DNA from 2 places in the Alteromonas sp. McT4-15 genome. Region 2 is predicted to be linked to the other one. Evidence: predicted binding sites of a transcription regulator. Region 2 holds the regulator's gene; the other holds the start of a gene.
What was found. Region 2 encodes ArgR, which controls arginine synthesis, uptake and breakdown. Its sites were predicted from a motif close to ANTGAATANNTATTCANT; they were not measured.
Positions count from the first base shown of each region.

Region 1: LHL20_RS02980 (N-acetylmuramoyl-L-alanine amidase) is a predicted target of ArgR. The motif match lies at 4,432-4,449, and genes of this name have one in related genera.

Region 1 covers NZ_JAJALG010000002.1:255,680-264,060, forward strand. The annotation lists gene LHL20_RS02965 (PH domain-containing protein) at 1-217, opposite strand, end outside; gene LHL20_RS02970 (PH domain-containing protein) at 217-780, opposite strand; gene arcB (aerobic respiration two-component sensor histidine kinase ArcB) at 879-3,233, opposite strand; gene LHL20_RS02980 (N-acetylmuramoyl-L-alanine amidase) at 3,311-4,228, opposite strand; gene gltB (glutamate synthase large subunit) at 4,849-8,381, shown strand, end outside.
Region 2 covers NZ_JAJALG010000024.1:21,510-29,890, reverse strand. The annotation lists gene LHL20_RS15110 (TonB-dependent receptor) at 1-3,099, shown strand, start outside; gene LHL20_RS15105 (type 1 glutamine amidotransferase domain-containing protein) at 3,286-3,969, shown strand; gene argR (transcriptional regulator ArgR) at 4,044-4,508, opposite strand; gene mdh (malate dehydrogenase) at 4,745-5,683, shown strand; partial or broken gene LHL20_RS15090 (DUF2071 domain-containing protein) at 6,085-6,330, opposite strand; gene LHL20_RS15085 (alpha/beta hydrolase family protein) at 6,479-7,510, shown strand; gene ppc (phosphoenolpyruvate carboxylase) at 7,574-8,381, opposite strand, start outside.

The sequences.
Region 1 (8,381 bases), on a different contig from region 2:
CAATACCGATATGGGCTTCCGGAGAGTTGAGGTTTTCGAAGATATTAAGACTCACTGCAATTGCAGGGATGGCATAGACCAGTCCTTGTGCAGTATTGATAATATTGCGCACCGTAAAGTATACAATGGCAATGGGTGATAGCCTTCTCCAATCATCACCGGTTTCAACTTTTGTCGGTGTAGCCTCTTGTGGTATAGACGTGGTTTGCTCTGACATTAGCGTGCACTCACATCTTTATGGTCGAGGATATATTGGCGAATTCGTTCCGCGCGCTCAAGGGGAAGGCCCGGTATTTCAAAGGTATGCATTTCGCCACCTGCAGAGAAAACTTGCAGTTTCGCCAGTCCCGCCCATCTATCGAATGGACCTCTTTTTACTTCAACATGCTGTACTCGTAAAATTGGCTGACAAGAAAGCCCTCTGAACACTAAACCAGACTGTTTGCTAATATCTTGTTCTCGCACGGCGTACATAATTTTGGTGTCGGCAAACCAGTGGTAAATAAACCAAACAAGTCCCAATATGCTAATAACTCCAACAACAAAGGGGTAGGCGTAGACTAAATCTTCAGGTAAATCGAAAAAGGGGTTAAACCGTAAAACGGACACAACCCCAATCAAAATAAGCGCTAGGAGTGTTACAAACACAAGGTTGAGCATTCGATACTTCGGGCTAATAGGCTCGAGCACTAGCGCGTCTAAGTGTGGTAACTCATCGTTACGCACTTGCTGATTTGAAAATTGAACATTATCAGGCTGCATATCTACTTGGTTCATCATACTCATCTTCCTTTTGCTTTTTCGCCCCCACTAAAAAAGGGGCAAAAGCCCCTTTTTAAATGAACGAGTAGTCTCGTTATTTCAATTATAGGCCTGTTTTAATCGTCAACTTGTTGTTCATTCAACCAGTCGTGAAGTGCTTTCATATCGTGTTGAACCGCCATCTGAAGCTCTTCAACCCAGTCATGCACGTTCTCCCACCATGTAGGGTGATCGCCTTGCTGAATTTGGTTTGCTATACGCTGCACACGTGCCAAACCTACAGAGCCTGCTGCACCTTTTATTTTATGTGCCTGAGAGCATACTTCTGATTTTTCATCAGCACTTAAGCTCAACTGCAGTATTTCCATATACTCTGGCATTTTCTCTTGGAATACTTTCACGCTAGCACGCACCATTTCGTCGCCTATGGTATCAACCAACATCTGTAGTAAGTCCATATCTAAAATGTTACTTAATGTTTTATTCGGCTCAGGACGTTCTACTTCACCGTCAACTTCAAGAGGCGCCGGTGGCGCATGAAACAGTTCATTAAACACCTCGATCACACGAGACTTTTTGATAGGCTTGGCGATGACATCATCCATACCGTTTTCTAAATACTCATCACGCTTTTTAATGACATTTGCGGTTAACGCCACAATAGGGGTTTGCATGACCAAGTCTTCCTCAATGAGCGTACTGGCAACGTCAAAACCTGTCATGTCAGGCAACTGAATATCAAGTAGGATCAAGTCATATTGATTGGCGCGTGCTTTATCAATGGCTTCTTGCCCTGTCATAGCGACATCCACTTTTTGACCAAGCTTTTCAAGCAAGGCCTTCGCTACCATAACGTTAAGCTCGATATCTTCTACCAGTAGAATATTAAGACCGGTCACTTCTAACTGCGCGACTTTCATCGGGCTATTTGAAATTTGCACGGGTAGTACAATTTCAAATCGAGTTCCCTTGCCCACTTGGCTCGAAACGTGGATTTCGCCTTTCATCAAGTCGACCATTTGCTTACAAATGGCAAGTCCAATGCCAGTACCTGTGGCTGACTGATGATCTGGATGATCGACCTGGTAATACATGGCGAAAATCTTCTCTATTTCGCTCTCTGGAATACCCACACCAGTATCTTCAATAATGAAGGTAACATAAGCCTTATCACCGTCAGGTTTCGTCGATGACACCGACAAACTTACGTGTCCCTTTTGTGTGAACTTGACCGCATTGAACAATATATTCCACAAAATTTGGCGTAAGCGTGTACCGTCAATTTCAACCAAACGTGGCAACGGCTCGTTGATTGTCGTTTTCAGTTCTAACTGTTTATCCGCAGCAAGTAAGCGAATAATACTACTTAGCTCTTCCGTAAAATCTTTAAGCGAAACCGTTTTAAGGCTAAGTTCTAACTTATCTCTGTCGAGTTTATCTAGGTCGATAATGTCGTTAAAAATATTACCTAACGTAATTGCACTGGCATAAATTGTACTTACCCAACTGAACTGCTCATCGCTTAAATCAGTGTCACGTAACATACGACTAAGCCCAACAATACCGTTAAGCGGCGTACGCAACTCATGGCTAATCGTTGCAATAAAACGCGTTTTGTCGGTACTCGCTTTCGCTGCTGCATTTTCTGCTTGCTTGCGCTCTGTCATGTCTCGACCAAACGATAACAAACCTAAGCGGTTACCTTCTTTATCGAAAAACGGCACACGCTTCATTTCGAAGTAACGGCGACGTCCATCGGCAAAGCGCAACCATAACTCTTCGGTGATACTTGCATTTGTCTCTAAGACTTCATGGTCACTAGCAACGATTTGTCGAGCGAGCTCTTCTTCATACACATCTTTTGGCGTTAGCCCAAGAAGCTCTTGTTCCGTTTTGCCTGTCATCAACTCGGCAATACGGTTGCAACCTGCAAAGCGACCTTCTTCATTGCGATAGTAGATAAGATCAGGTGACGCATCGATAATTGACCGCAAGAGTGTTGATAAACGTCTAGCTTGTGCTTCCTGTTCAGATTTGTCTTGTATTTCTTTTTCCAAGTCTTTGAACAGAGCTTCGCGCTCTTCTTGTGCTTGCTTGCGCTGCTCTATTTCATGGTTAAGTTGGCGAATATTGCTTTGAAGCTCTCGATTCAAGAACACGTCTTCTTCGCGAAGACTTTCAAGTTGGCTTACCACTTCTTTCAAATTTGTGCGTGAATTTTCCAGCTGCTTAATAAGCTCGCTGAAAAAATACAGCACCCATGGCGCTGATAGCATGGTGAGCACAACTGCGCTTATAAAATCATCGGGCTGAACTTGGCTTCCCATACTCACGCGGATAACATATGAACCGCCCAACGTGAACACCAATGACAGCACTACGAAGAGAATGCTGAGTTTCAATGTGCCAAAACGTTGAACAAATTGAGCAAACCGAATTGCCCAAGAATCGTTTGGTGAATCTGAATGCATGTACGTCTAATCTAAGCTTATTTTGCCCCTATCCTAGCAGGCTTTGTGCGCTTCGGGAATGAACAACGTAATTGCCGTCATTTACTTGGTAACTTTTCACTAACTTCATTGATGTATCGCGTATTTACCCAACCTGTAGTTGTGTAAGACACTCTGGCCCACTCTCCCTGCTTTTCGATAATGGTAAGCATATCTCCTTTGTTGACCTCGCCATTTATTTTCTCGAAGTCTGTACCCGGGCCCGAACGGACATTTAGTGTGCTTGCATTCACACTAGCTCGCTTTTTGCTCACAACTTCCCGTTCGGCGCTGTTAAAAGTACTTTGCGCTGATATTTTTGTTTCTCTCGCAGGCTCTATTTTTATGTTCAGCAACCTCGCTCGCAGTTCATCAAGGGGAAACGCTGGACCGGGGTCAATCTTTCTTACTGGTGCGATTTCTTCGTGGCCAACAATCACCTTTATGTGATAACGCTGACACAACGCTTTACACAAAGCATACGTTCTCGCGATTTGCTCATCGGTAAACTTGTGCCAGTAAGTTTTTGCCGTTTGGTTTCGATGTACAGCTTCAACAACATCATCTTGGGGGCATGTTTTTCCGAACCACGTTTTAAACTCGCCTCGACTATTTTGCGTTAACTGTCCTGCATTATCTAACTCAATGCCTATTGAATACCGATTGATATTTGTTCTGCCCTTATAACTACTTTTACCCGCATGCCATGCAATCTTATTGGTCGGCAGCATTTGGACAATGTCACCATTTCTGCCAATCGCAAAGTGGGCGGATACGTTGCTATCAGGATTTGTCATTACATCTACAGAAGAGACTAAGCTACTTCCAGCTGTAAAATGAATGACAATGGTGTCAGGCAAATCTTCATCAAAACTGCCAGAAGAATTAGGCGATGGGGAGAAACTGACATTTGGACCATTGAGTAAATGGGATTTCATCACGAGGGTACTTGATGGTACGAAAGATGAAGTCGGCATAAAAATCCTTTTAAGTAGATGTTTGCAGTAGCACCGCGTACATCTATTCAGTGCATATTTATTGGCTTGATTAAGATCACCACACTTTACATTAGCTCACTTTTTAACCAATATAGCAAACATCAATTTCAAGTGGAACTTGATGTTTACAACTACATAAAAATACATTCTTTAGCTCATTGACAACATAAAACAATAAAATCAGAGCATAATTATTCACAAGTACTTTTTAAATGAGACCCGTTATCATTTGAAGACGGGCTAACCAAGACGTTAATAAAATTATAACAACTCCATTACAACCCATATTTTTTAAATATATAGCATTGAAAAATAAAGATTTTAAGCGAGTTATACTAATTCACTATATCAGTGACACTTTTTACGTTTGATTTTAGATTTTAATGTGGGTATTTTGTACGGCCCGCATCGCAATAATGCATAAAAATGCGGAAAGACTGGAATCCTCTAATAATAAATAAACGACAAGAAAGGCGCAGGCCGCACGCAATAACGCGTGTGAGCACAAAAGACGTCTAACCATGTTGTGATACGCAAACCTAGGCGCATCTACACGCAACGCATACCTTGCCCAGTCAAAAGGTTGAAGGAGTTAAGAGATGAGTTTATATAATCCCAATGATTCCCGGGACAACTGCGGGTTTGGCTTAATCGCCCACACCCACGGGGAAGCCAGTCATGAATTGGTAACAACTGCAATTCACGGCCTAGACCGTATGCAGCATCGTGGCGGTATCGCCGCAGACGGGAAAACCGGTGATGGCTGTGGTTTACTACTGCAAAAACCGGATGCGTTCTTCCATGCAATCGCCGAAGAAAATGGCTGGAAACTCAGCAAAAAATACGGCGTGGGCATGATTTTTTTAAGTCAGGACCCAGTACTTGCGCAAACTGCGCGTGAGATACTAAATGAAGAACTTGAAAGAGAAACGCTATCAGTAGTGGGCTGGCGCGAAGTGCCTGTCGACCGCTCAGTACTCGGCGAACTCGCACTCACAGGCGTACCGCAAATCGAACAAGTATTTGTGAATGCCCCTGCGGGTTGGCGTAAACGCGACCTAGAGCGTCGCCTTTACATGATCCGCCGTAGAGCAGAAAAGCGCCTTGAAGCCGATCCAGATTTTTACGTTGCTTGCTTGTCAGGCCTTGTAACAATCTATAAAGGCTTGGTAATGCCTAAAGATCTGCCTGCCTTTTATCACGATCTTGCCGATGAGCGCATGCAAAGTGCAATATGTGTATTCCACCAGCGCTTTTCTACTAACACATTGCCGCGTTGGCCATTAGCACAACCTTTCCGTTTCCTTGCGCACAATGGTGAAATTAACACCATTAAAGGAAACCGCGACTGGGCAATGGCACGTGCTGCAAAATTCGCTACACCGCTTATCCCAGATCTGAAAGACGCTGCACCTTTTGTAAACACTGAAGGCTCAGACTCGTCGTCTCTTGATAATATGCTAGAGCTGTTCTTGGCAGGCGGTATGGATTTGTTCCGTGCGATGCGTTTGCTTGTGCCACCCGCATATCAAAACAACAAAACCATGGATGACGACCTACGTGCATTTTATGAGTTCAACTCTATGCACATGGAGCCGTGGGATGGTCCGGCCGGTATCGTATTGACTAATGGCCGTCATGTTGCGTGTAACCTCGATAGAAATGGTTTACGCCCTGCTCGCTACGTCATTACCAAAAATGGTTTTATTACCCTTGCCTCAGAAGTGGGTATTTGGGATTACGAGCAAGCCGACGTTATTGAAAAGGGCCGCGTAGGTCCTGGCGAAATGCTTGCCGTTGATACTTACACCGGCAAAATCTGGCGCTCAAACGAAATTGATGATGACTTAAAAGAGCGTCATCCTTATAAAGAGTGGCTAGAAAAGCACATTCGTCGTTTAACGCCGATTGAACAACTCGATGCATCGCTTATTGGTAAGCGTGTGTTCGATGACGACGCCATGGCGGTGTACCACAAGCTTCACGCATATAGCTACGAAGAAATTCAGCAGGTTGTTAAAGTACTGGCAAAAGACGGCCAAGAAGCCGTAGGCTCTATGGGTGACGACACGCCAATGGCGGTGATGTCATCGCGTCAGCGCACGGTGTATGATTATTTCCGTCAGCAATTCGCTCAGGTAACTAACCCGCCAATCGACCCACTACGTGAAAACCACGTTATGTCGCTAGCAACCTGTATTGGACGTGAACAAAACGTATTTAGCGAAACCTCAGGCTACGCAGACCGCGTATTGTTTGACTCGCCAATATTGATGTATACCGACCTGAAACAGCTACGTGAATTTAACCCAGACAACTATTACTCTGAAGTCGTAGAGCTTCAATATGCTCCACAAGAAGGCTTAAAGAAAGCCATTGAACGCGTATGTAATGAAGTTGAGATGCTGGTGAAAAACAAACGTGCTGCGTTCGTTATTTTGTCAGATAGAAATATCAAGCAAAACCGTTTAGTTATCCCTGCGGCAATGGCCGTTGGTGCCGTACAGCGCCGCTTAGTTGAGAAGTCACTACGCTGCGATGCCAACATAGTTGTTGAAACCGCTAGTGCACGTGATCCGCATCACTTTGCGGTGCTTATTGGTTTAGGTGCTACAGCGATTTATCCTTTCCTTGCTTATGAAACTATTGAGCAACTTTGCGAGAAAGGCGAACTTGATATCACACCAATGCAAGCCACGTTGAACTACCGCAAAGGTATCAACAAAGGTCTTTACAAGATTATGTCAAAGATGGGCATTAGTACCGTTGCCAGCTACAGAAGCTCTAAGCTGTTTGAGGCCATTGGTATTAATAGCGAAGTAATGCAGCTTTGCTTTAATGGCGTTACTTCACGTATTCAAGGCGCCGGCTTCGATGATTTCCAACAAGATTTAATTAACTTAAATCGCGTTGCTTGGCTTAAACGTAAATCAGTGGACCACGGCGGTCTTCTTAAATACGTCCACGGCGGTGAGTATCACGCCTATAACCCAGACGTAGTAAGTACACTTCAAAAAGCGGTTGTGTCAGGTAACTATGACGACTATCAGGTTTATGCAAAACTTGTTAACGAACGCGCTCCTGCGCATATTCGTGATTTGCTTGCGTTAAACCCTGACTGTGACCCAATTGATGTTAGCGAAGTAGAAGCTGCGGAAAACTTGTTCCCTCGTTTCGACACGGCAGCCATGTCTATTGGTGCACTAAGTCCAGAAGCGCATGAAGCACTGGCCATTGCTATGAACCGCTTGGGTGGTCAGTCTAACTCTGGTGAAGGTGGTGAACATCCTTCTCGTTTTGGTACTGAGAAAAATTCAAAGATTAAGCAGGTGGCTTCAGGTCGCTTTGGCGTAACACCACACTACTTAGTTAATGCCAGCGTTATTCAAATTAAAGTAGCGCAAGGTGCAAAACCTGGTGAGGGCGGTCAGTTACCGGGCGATAAGGTGAACAAGTACATTGCGCAGCTGCGTTTCTCTGTACCTGGCGTAACCCTTATCTCTCCACCGCCACACCATGATATCTATTCGATTGAAGATTTAGCCCAGCTAATTTTCGATTTAAAACAGGTCAACCCAACTGCACTTATCTCTGTGAAATTGGTATCTGAACCAGGTGTAGGCACTATTGCTACTGGTGTTGCAAAGGCCTATGCCGACCTGATTACCATTTCAGGTTACGACGGCGGTACAGGTGCAAGCCCGCTAACGTCAGTTAAATATGCGGGTAGTCCTTTTGAACTAGGCTTATCTGAAACTCAGCAAGCCCTAATCGAAAACGGCTTACGCCACAAAGTACGCGTTCAAACCGACGGTGGTTTAAAAACGGGCTTAGACGTAGTGAAAGCGGGTATTTTAGGCGCAGAAAGCTTCGGTTTTGGTACTGGCCCAATGGTAGCGTTAGGCTGTAAGTACCTACGAATTTGCCATTTGAACAACTGTGCGACCGGTGTTGCAACGCAAGATCAGAAACTGCGTGACGACCACTTTATCGGTCTTCCTGAGATGGTGATGAACTACTTTAAGTTTATCGCACAGGAAGTACGAGAAATTATGGCGTCGATAGGTATTGCTAAATTCGACGACCTTGTTGGTCGCACTGAACTACTTAGCGTATTAGACGGCATTACCGC
Region 2 (8,381 bases):
GTTAGTGAAGCTGGTTCAAACCTTGCTGGTGCAACAGTTACCATCAAGCACGAACCATCAGGTACAGTATCTACTGCAACTACAAACGAAAGTGGTACCTTCTCAGCACGTGGTCTTCGTGTTGGTGGTCCATACACAGTAACGATTACAGGCGACGGTTTTGTTCCTACAAAAGTAGAGAACGTTTATCTTTCTCTTGACCAAGCGCTTGCACTACCAATCACTGTTGAATCTGCTCAAAGCACCGAAGTTATCGTTGTAACGGGCAGCAGTGCAGGTACTGGCTATACTAACGAAGGCTTGAGCACAAGCTTAGGTTTAGAAGCACTTAACCAAGTTGCTTCAATCGACCGTGACATCACTGATGCTGCTCAACTTGACCCGTTTGCGTCTGTTAACGTGCAAAGCGGTGGTGCGAAAGAACTAACAATTGCTGGTGCAAACAACCGTTTCAACTCTTTAACTGTTGATGGTGTAGCACTAAATGACCGTTTCGGACTTAACGCTAACGGTTACCCAACTCAGCGTTCACCAATTTCTTACGATGCAATTGAATCACTTTCAATCCAAACTGCTCCGTTTGACGTTGAGTACAACGGCTTTACTGGCGGTACAATCAATGCCGTAACTAAATCAGGTACTAACGAGTTCCACGGTTCAGTAGGTTACTACTACACTGACGACTCTATGATGGGCGACAAGAACGGTGATGAAGAGTTTAACTTCGACTTCGAAGAAAAAACGTTCGTTGCAACACTTGGCGGTCCAATCATCAAAGACAAGCTATTCTTCTTTGTTGCTTATGATAAATTTGATTCTGTTGCTCCACTAAATCGTGGTCCAGCGGGCTCTGGTGCAGTAAACGAAGTAGCTAACATCACTATGGATGATGTTGCACAAGTTGGCCAAATCGTATCTGACGTGTGGGGCTTCGATATCGGTAACTTCCAGAAAGATGATGTACAGGACGAAAAGATCCTTGCTAACATCGACTGGAACATCAATGCTGATCACCGTGCTAAGTTCACTTACATGAGTACTGAAGGTAACTCTATTAATGAACAAAACGGTAACAACTTCCTGACCAATGACGAAGTACTAGGTGCATCATCTGCATGGTACGACCGCTCAGAAAAAGTTGAAAGCTTCATTGCTCACGTATTCTCTGACTGGACGTCAAATTTCTCGACTCAGTTCAAGATTGCAAGTACGACACAAGAAACTGGCCAGAACTCACTTAACGGCGCGGAATTCCCTAACTTTGCTGTTTTCCTACGTGAAGTAGATGGCGATGAGAACTACCTAACAATTGGTCCAGACCGTTTCCGTCACGGTAACTCACTAGACCAAGATTTCTTCCAAGTTAAGTTAGTAGGTATTTACACTACTGGTGACCACATCCTTAAACTTGGTTACGAGCGTGAAGAAGTAGACGTAGACAACTTGTTTGCACAGAACTCTGAAGGTTCATACTTGTTCGACAGCATTGAAGACTTAGCAAATGCGCAAGCGTCTGCACTTCTTTATGATAACGCTGTTACTAACAACGAAAATGACCTTCGTGCAATCTGGGGTTATAACTACAACTCACTATACTTCCAAGATTCATGGGAAGCGTCAGCTGAGCTAACTATCGACGCTGGTATTCGTTATGATTGGTATGAGTCAGAAGGCTCTATCCGTGAAAACCAAAACTTTGTTGACCGTTACGGTTTTACAAATACTACAGACATCGACGGTCTTGACGTAATTCTTCCTCGTGTGTCTTTCCAGTGGTATGCGTCTGACTACACGACTGTTCGTGGTGGTATCGGTCGTTTCTCTGGTGGTGCACCAAGTGTTTGGATTTCAAACAGCTACTCAAATGACGGTGTAATTTCAGACAACTATGAAGACTTCGGTTCTGGTCAAACTTACCAAGTACCAACTACACCTGATGCGGCTACTGGCCAGTATATCCCTCAAAACGTACTTGATGCACTAGCGAATACAGCACCTGACGGTACTGTAAACGCACTAGCACCAGATTTTGAAATTCCTACTACATGGAAAGTAAGCTTGGGTGTTGCGCACGAGCCAGAAATCGAAGTACTTGAAGGTTGGTTGTTCTCTGCTGACGTTCTATATAACAAGCTTGAAAATGCGACTTATTGGTACGACCAGCGTTGTGAAAACCCTGTTGGTACAGCACCAGATGGTCGTGGCGTATACGACTGTAGCGAAGGTCCAGAAGCGATTGTTACAGGTTCTGTAGACGACGGCGACGCTATGCTATACGCATTGTCTGCGTCAAAAGCGTGGGAAACGTCTTACGGTTCGTTCGACTTCTTCACTAGCTATACATATGCTGATGTAGAAGATGTGGGCTACGGTACTTCATCTACTGCAACGTCAAACTACTCTGACTTCGCAGCTTATGACCGCCAAGCGCCACGCGCTGGTACGTCTAACTTCCAGACTGAGCACCTATGGAAAATGCGCTTTAACTGGAGCAAAGAGCTAATCGACGGTTACGAGACTAAAGTGTCTGTATTTGCTGAGCGTCGTTCAGGTCAACCTTACAGCTACACATTCGACGAAAACAACGCGTGTGTGCTAGATGTTGGTGGCGGTCGTTGTGCGCGTGAAAGCCGTAACGATGATGCGGGTCACTTGCTATACGTACCTAACGGTATCGACGATCCGTTGTTTGCTTCTACGTCATTCGGTGGCGACCTAGCTGCTCAGCAAGAGTTCATTGATTACATCAACAGCTCTGAGCTTGCACAGTACAAAGGCGGCATCGCTGAGCGTAATGGCGACAACTCTCGTTGGTCTACTATCATCGATGTACGTATTCAGCAGCAACTACCAGCTTTCTACCCAGAGCATAAGCTTACTGTGTTCTTCGATATCGAGAACTTTGGTAACTTACTAAATGACGACTGGGGTCGTATCGAGCGTACTCGTTACGAGTATGAGCGTGCAGTTGTTTCTGCAAACATCGTTGATGGTCAGTACGAGTACTTTGACCTGAACAGCGACAGCCGTATTAAGAACCTAGAAGTTCTTGACCAGTCTGTATGGCAAGTTCAGTTCGGTATTAAATACGACTTCTAATCCAATGGTGTGAACCAATTGTAGTGTTAGGTGCCACTTTCCTTAATCGGGGGTGGCACTTTTTTATATCCAAAATTCAATAACTCCGCTCTCCCTTTCATTAAGATTTTCCCAAAAACTGATCTAACGCCTCTCTTTATGCGAACCAACTTGTACAAGATTTAAATAATCAAGCAAGGAGGAATAATGTCTAAACATGTATTAATGGTAATGACATCACACGAGCTAATGGGTGATACGGGTAATAAAACCGGTATGTGGCTAGAGGAGTTTGCCGCCCCGTACTATGCATTTAAAGATGCCGGCTATACCTTAACGTTAGCATCGCCTATGGGGGGCCAAGTGCCAATTGACCCCAACAGTCTAGCGGATGATGCCATGACGGATGATGCTATCCGTTACACAAAAGATGAAGTTGCACGCAGTGCTGTAGCCTCAACAATTCCGCTAGAAGATGTAAGAGCCGACGAGTTCGATGCGGTGTTTTATCCAGGTGGGCACGGCCCACTTTGGGATTTATCGGACAACGCGCATTCAATTAAGCTAATTGAAGACACTATTGCAGCGAAAAAACCGGTAGGTGCAGTCTGCCACGCACCGATTGTACTTAAAGATGTTAAAGACCCAGAGGGTAAGTACTTAGTTGATGGAAAAGCGGTAACCGGTTTTTCAAACAGCGAAGAGGCTGCAATGGAACTTACCGATGTGGTGCCGTACTTAGTCGAAGATGAGTTGGTTAAAAAAGGCGGTAAGTATGAAAGTGCCGATGATTTTGCTGTGAAAGTGTGTAGTGACGGACTGTTGGTGACCGGGCAAAATCCGCCATCGTCTCGTCCGGCTGCTGACGCGCTTATAAATTTGTTGTCGTAGCGTTACGATTAGATGCAAAAAAGCCGCAAACCTTAGATAAGGCTTCGCGGCTTTTTGCTATTTGGCAGGTACACCTATACGTTTTCGAACAAGTCTTCTACGCGTTGACGAAGCTCTTCAATGTTCGATACATCGGCCGGCGCAATAAAAATAGTATCGTCGCCAGCAATAGTCCCTAGCACACCATCTTTCTTGCTTAATGAGTCAAGAAGACGTGCAATTAGCTGTGCCGCGCCTGGGCTTGTCCTGATGATAACCATTACGTTATTGTGGACAATATCCAGCACCAACTGTTTAAGCGGGCTTTTTGCTGTAGGCATACCAAGCTCTGGCGGTAAGCAATACACCATGTCACCTCGGGCGTTACGCGTACGTACTGCACCAAACTTACTTAGCATGCGAGATATTTTAGACTGGCTAATATTGTCAAAACCTTGTGCTTTTAAAGCATCAACAATTTCGCCTTGTGAACCGTAACTTTCTGCTTTAAGTATTTCTTTGAAAGCTTTAATCAGTTGCTCTTGTTTTGCGTTAGCCATTAGCGCTCTTTCTATTCTATCGTTCGTTAAAAAGGTTTTTATTTTATGTTGCTATATTGTGCCCCACAGGTGGACTTTGCGCAATTTGTTTGCATAATCATTCATGATAATGAATATCGCATAAAAATCGCTAAAAATAACGTTAATAAGACGATCCGGTGATTGAGTTTTCCCCCGCGTTGCATTAGTGTGACGTTCCGTTTAAATACGTGAAGTAATCCCATAGGAGAAATGGTATGAAAGTAGCCGTGTTAGGTGCTGCCGGTGGTATTGGTCAGGCGCTGTCTTTGTTGTTGAAAACACAATTGCCAGCAGGTTCAGAATTAGCGCTTTACGACGTAGCGCCAGTTGTTCCTGGTGTTGCTGTTGATTTGAGCCACATCCCCACTGCAGTAAAAGTAACCGGTCACGGTAAAGATGACCTAGCTGAAGCACTAACTGGATCTGACGTTGTTCTTATTCCAGCGGGTATGCCTCGTAAGCCAGGTATGGATCGTTCTGATCTGTTCAACATCAACGCCGGCATTGTTAAGAACCTAATTGAAGGTGTAGCTGATAACTGCCCGAACGCGTGTGTTGGTATCATCACTAACCCTGTAAACACAACTGTTGCGATTGCAGCAGAAACGCTAAAAGCAAAAGGCGTTTACGACAAGAACAAGCTTTTCGGTGTAACTACGCTTGACGTTATCCGCGCTGAAACGTTTGTTGCTGAGCTTAAAGGTGTAGACGTATCTTCTGTACACGTACCGGTAATCGGTGGTCACTCTGGTACTACAATCCTTCCTCTTCTTTCACAAGTTGAAGGTGTTGAGTTCACAGACGAAGAAGTTGCTAGCCTAACAACGCGTATCCAGAACGCAGGTACTGAAGTTGTTGAAGCAAAAGCAGGCGGCGGCTCTGCAACCCTATCTATGGGTCAAGCAGCAGCGCGTTTCTGTCTATCTCTAGTTGCAGCAATGCAAGGTGAGAACGTTGTTGAGTACACTTACGTACAAACTGACGACAGCGACGACGCAGCATTCTTCGCACACCCAGTTCGCCTAGGCGCAAACGGTGTTGAAGAAATCTTACCATACGGCGAGCTTAGCGCATTCGAAGAAAAAGCGAAAAACGACATGCTTGAAGGCCTACGTGGCGACATCAAGCTAGGTGTTGACTTCGTAAACGGCTAATTGGTGAGTGTCATTGGCAGGCCTTTGAACGTAGGCACGCCGTGAATACTTCCCTGTAGGCTTCGCCACCGCATCCCTGCGGTGGAGAGCCTACTTATCAAACCCCGCCAACTCTAGGTATCTCATTAGTCCAATCGCTGAAGTTTTAAAACAAAGCAGTCTGTTACGACCTTACGTATCTAGCCTTATTGTTGCTTCTTTGTAGGCTTCGTCACCGCATCCTTGGCACAGGAGAGTCTACTTATCAAAGCCCCGCCAACTCTAGGCATATTATTAGCCTAATCACTGAAGTATTAATAAAGAGCAGTCTGTTACGACCTTACGAATCCAGCCTTTTTTGTTGCATCTATGTAGGCCTCGTCACGGGATACTTACTTGAAAGGGCTTGTATTCTCTTTGTGTTATCCAATAACTGTGGGGGGTAAGTAAATAGTAAACTCATTGATGGGTTCTATGAGGACGCTGTAAGGCGAGTGTTGTTCTGACTCTTTGACAATGTCGAGATCAGATAAAAGCTTAAAATTCGCAGATACAAGTTTAGCGGGCTTTACTGCTAATTCTTTATGCCAGACGCGGTAAGTCCCCAGTCTGTTATCCCTTCGATAATAAAAGCCTGCGAGAGGGTGGGGTAAACAGACTAAAGCAGAAACCTGCTTCGCAATTGGCCGTTTAATTCAATGCACAACGACAAATTTTGTTACTAATCAGGTTCGTATTTTGTTGAGTTGCATGCGTTTTCGTTATTTACTAACTTCATTCTGACTGTTTTTTATTTGAATTCAACAAGGATGTGTTATGAGTCTTTTAAAACGCACTGCTTTACTTTCCATCGCACTTTTAGCCCTTTGCATAAACGTCAATACGGTTGCAGCTACAATCAATACTGCGCCATTAGCAGATACTGCATTTGCTAAACTGCCAGAAGCATTAACCCTTAAAGGCGATGCACTTCCTTTTACTGATTACAAAGCATGGTTAGCACATGCGCAAAGCAATAACCAAAAAGTCGCGTATGTGGATAGATGGCAAAAAGCGGTAAACCCTAAAAAATTCAATGCGCTTATGAAGACAACAAGTGCGCAATGGATTGAGTATGAATCGGATGGTTTAAAGATTTCAGGTGTTATGGTGTCACCAAAGCATGTTGGCGACAAAAAACTACCAGTGATCATTTATAATCGCGGTGGTAACCATAAGCATAATGTAACGCGCATAGCGGTGGTTGAGCGTTTAATGCCGCTCGCCGAACAGGGTTATATTGTTTTGGCGAGTAATTATCGAGGCGCTAAATTTAGCCAAGGGAAAGATGAATTTGGCGGCGATGATGTAAACGACGTTTTGCGACTGATTGAAATAGCCAAGCAGTTACCTAATGCCGACTCCAATAAGATTGCCTTATATGGCGTAAGTCGTGGCGGCATGATGACTTGGCAGGCGCTTCGAAATAACACAAATGACATTACTAGTGCAGTTATTGTAGCAGGCCCGTCTGATTTACATACAACTGTGGCGCGCCGCCCAGACATGCAGGCGCTGCTTAATAAACTTGTTCCGAATATGGAGCAAAACCAAACAAAAGCCCTTGATGAACGCTCAGCGGTAAAATGGATTGATGAGCTAAATCCGAATGTACCTATTTTGCTAGTGCACGGAAGTGCAGATGTGCGCGTTGATGTTTCACATTCGCTTAAGGCAGCACAAAAGCTAAAAGACAATAACCACTCGCATAAGCTGGTTGTTTATGAAAACGGCGATCACAGTTTAACTTTCTATCGCGATGAGGTGGAAAGCGAAATCAATAGTTGGTTAGCGGAGCACTTTCAGTAACGCAATAAAAAAGCCCGCTACGTGATACGAAGCGGGCCTCTTTGATTTGAAGGGTTAGCGTACTTAACCTGTGTTACGCATACCAATGGCAATTCCGGCAATGGTCACCATCATTGCGCGCTCTAAGCTGGTATTTTGCGACTCATCACCCGCTTTACGGATGCGATCAAGAAGCTCAATTTGCAGGTAGTGCAAAGGCTGTAAATACGCTGCGCGAATTTCCATAGACTCTTTACCCTGCGGGTCGTTCTTCATAATGTCGTCGTCACCGGTAATAGCAAGCAGTGACGAAATACTTTCTTTAAGCTCTGTGCGCAGAGCTTCACCAAAGTGCTTAAGCTCTTTAGGTACAAGACGTTCGTCATACGCTTCACTGATACGCGGGTCGGCTTTGTGGAACACCATGTCTAGCATTGATAGACGAGAGCGGTAAAACGGCCATTCACTGAACATTTCGTTCACCACCTTTTCGTTCTCTTCGTTTTTAACGCTGTCAATGGCGCGCATTACACCTAGCCAGCTCGGCAATACCAAGCGGGTCTGTGCCCATGCAAAGATCCAAGGAATAGCGCGTAAGCTCTCAATACCACCCTGTGGCTTACGTTTAGCTGGTCGACTTCCTAGCGGCAGTTTGCCAAGCTCTTGTTCAGGTGTGGCAACGCGGAAGTAAGGCACAAACTCTTCATCGTGTCTTACCGTTGCGCGATAGTTATCGCGGCCTTGTGCGGCCATTGCCGTAATAAGCTCGCGCCACTCTTCTTTAGGTGCCGGTGGCGGAAACAACATAGCTTCAATGATGGCACTGGCGTAAATACCCAAGCTGCGCTTAGCCAGCTTCGGCATACCGAATTTGTAACGAATAGTCTCGCCT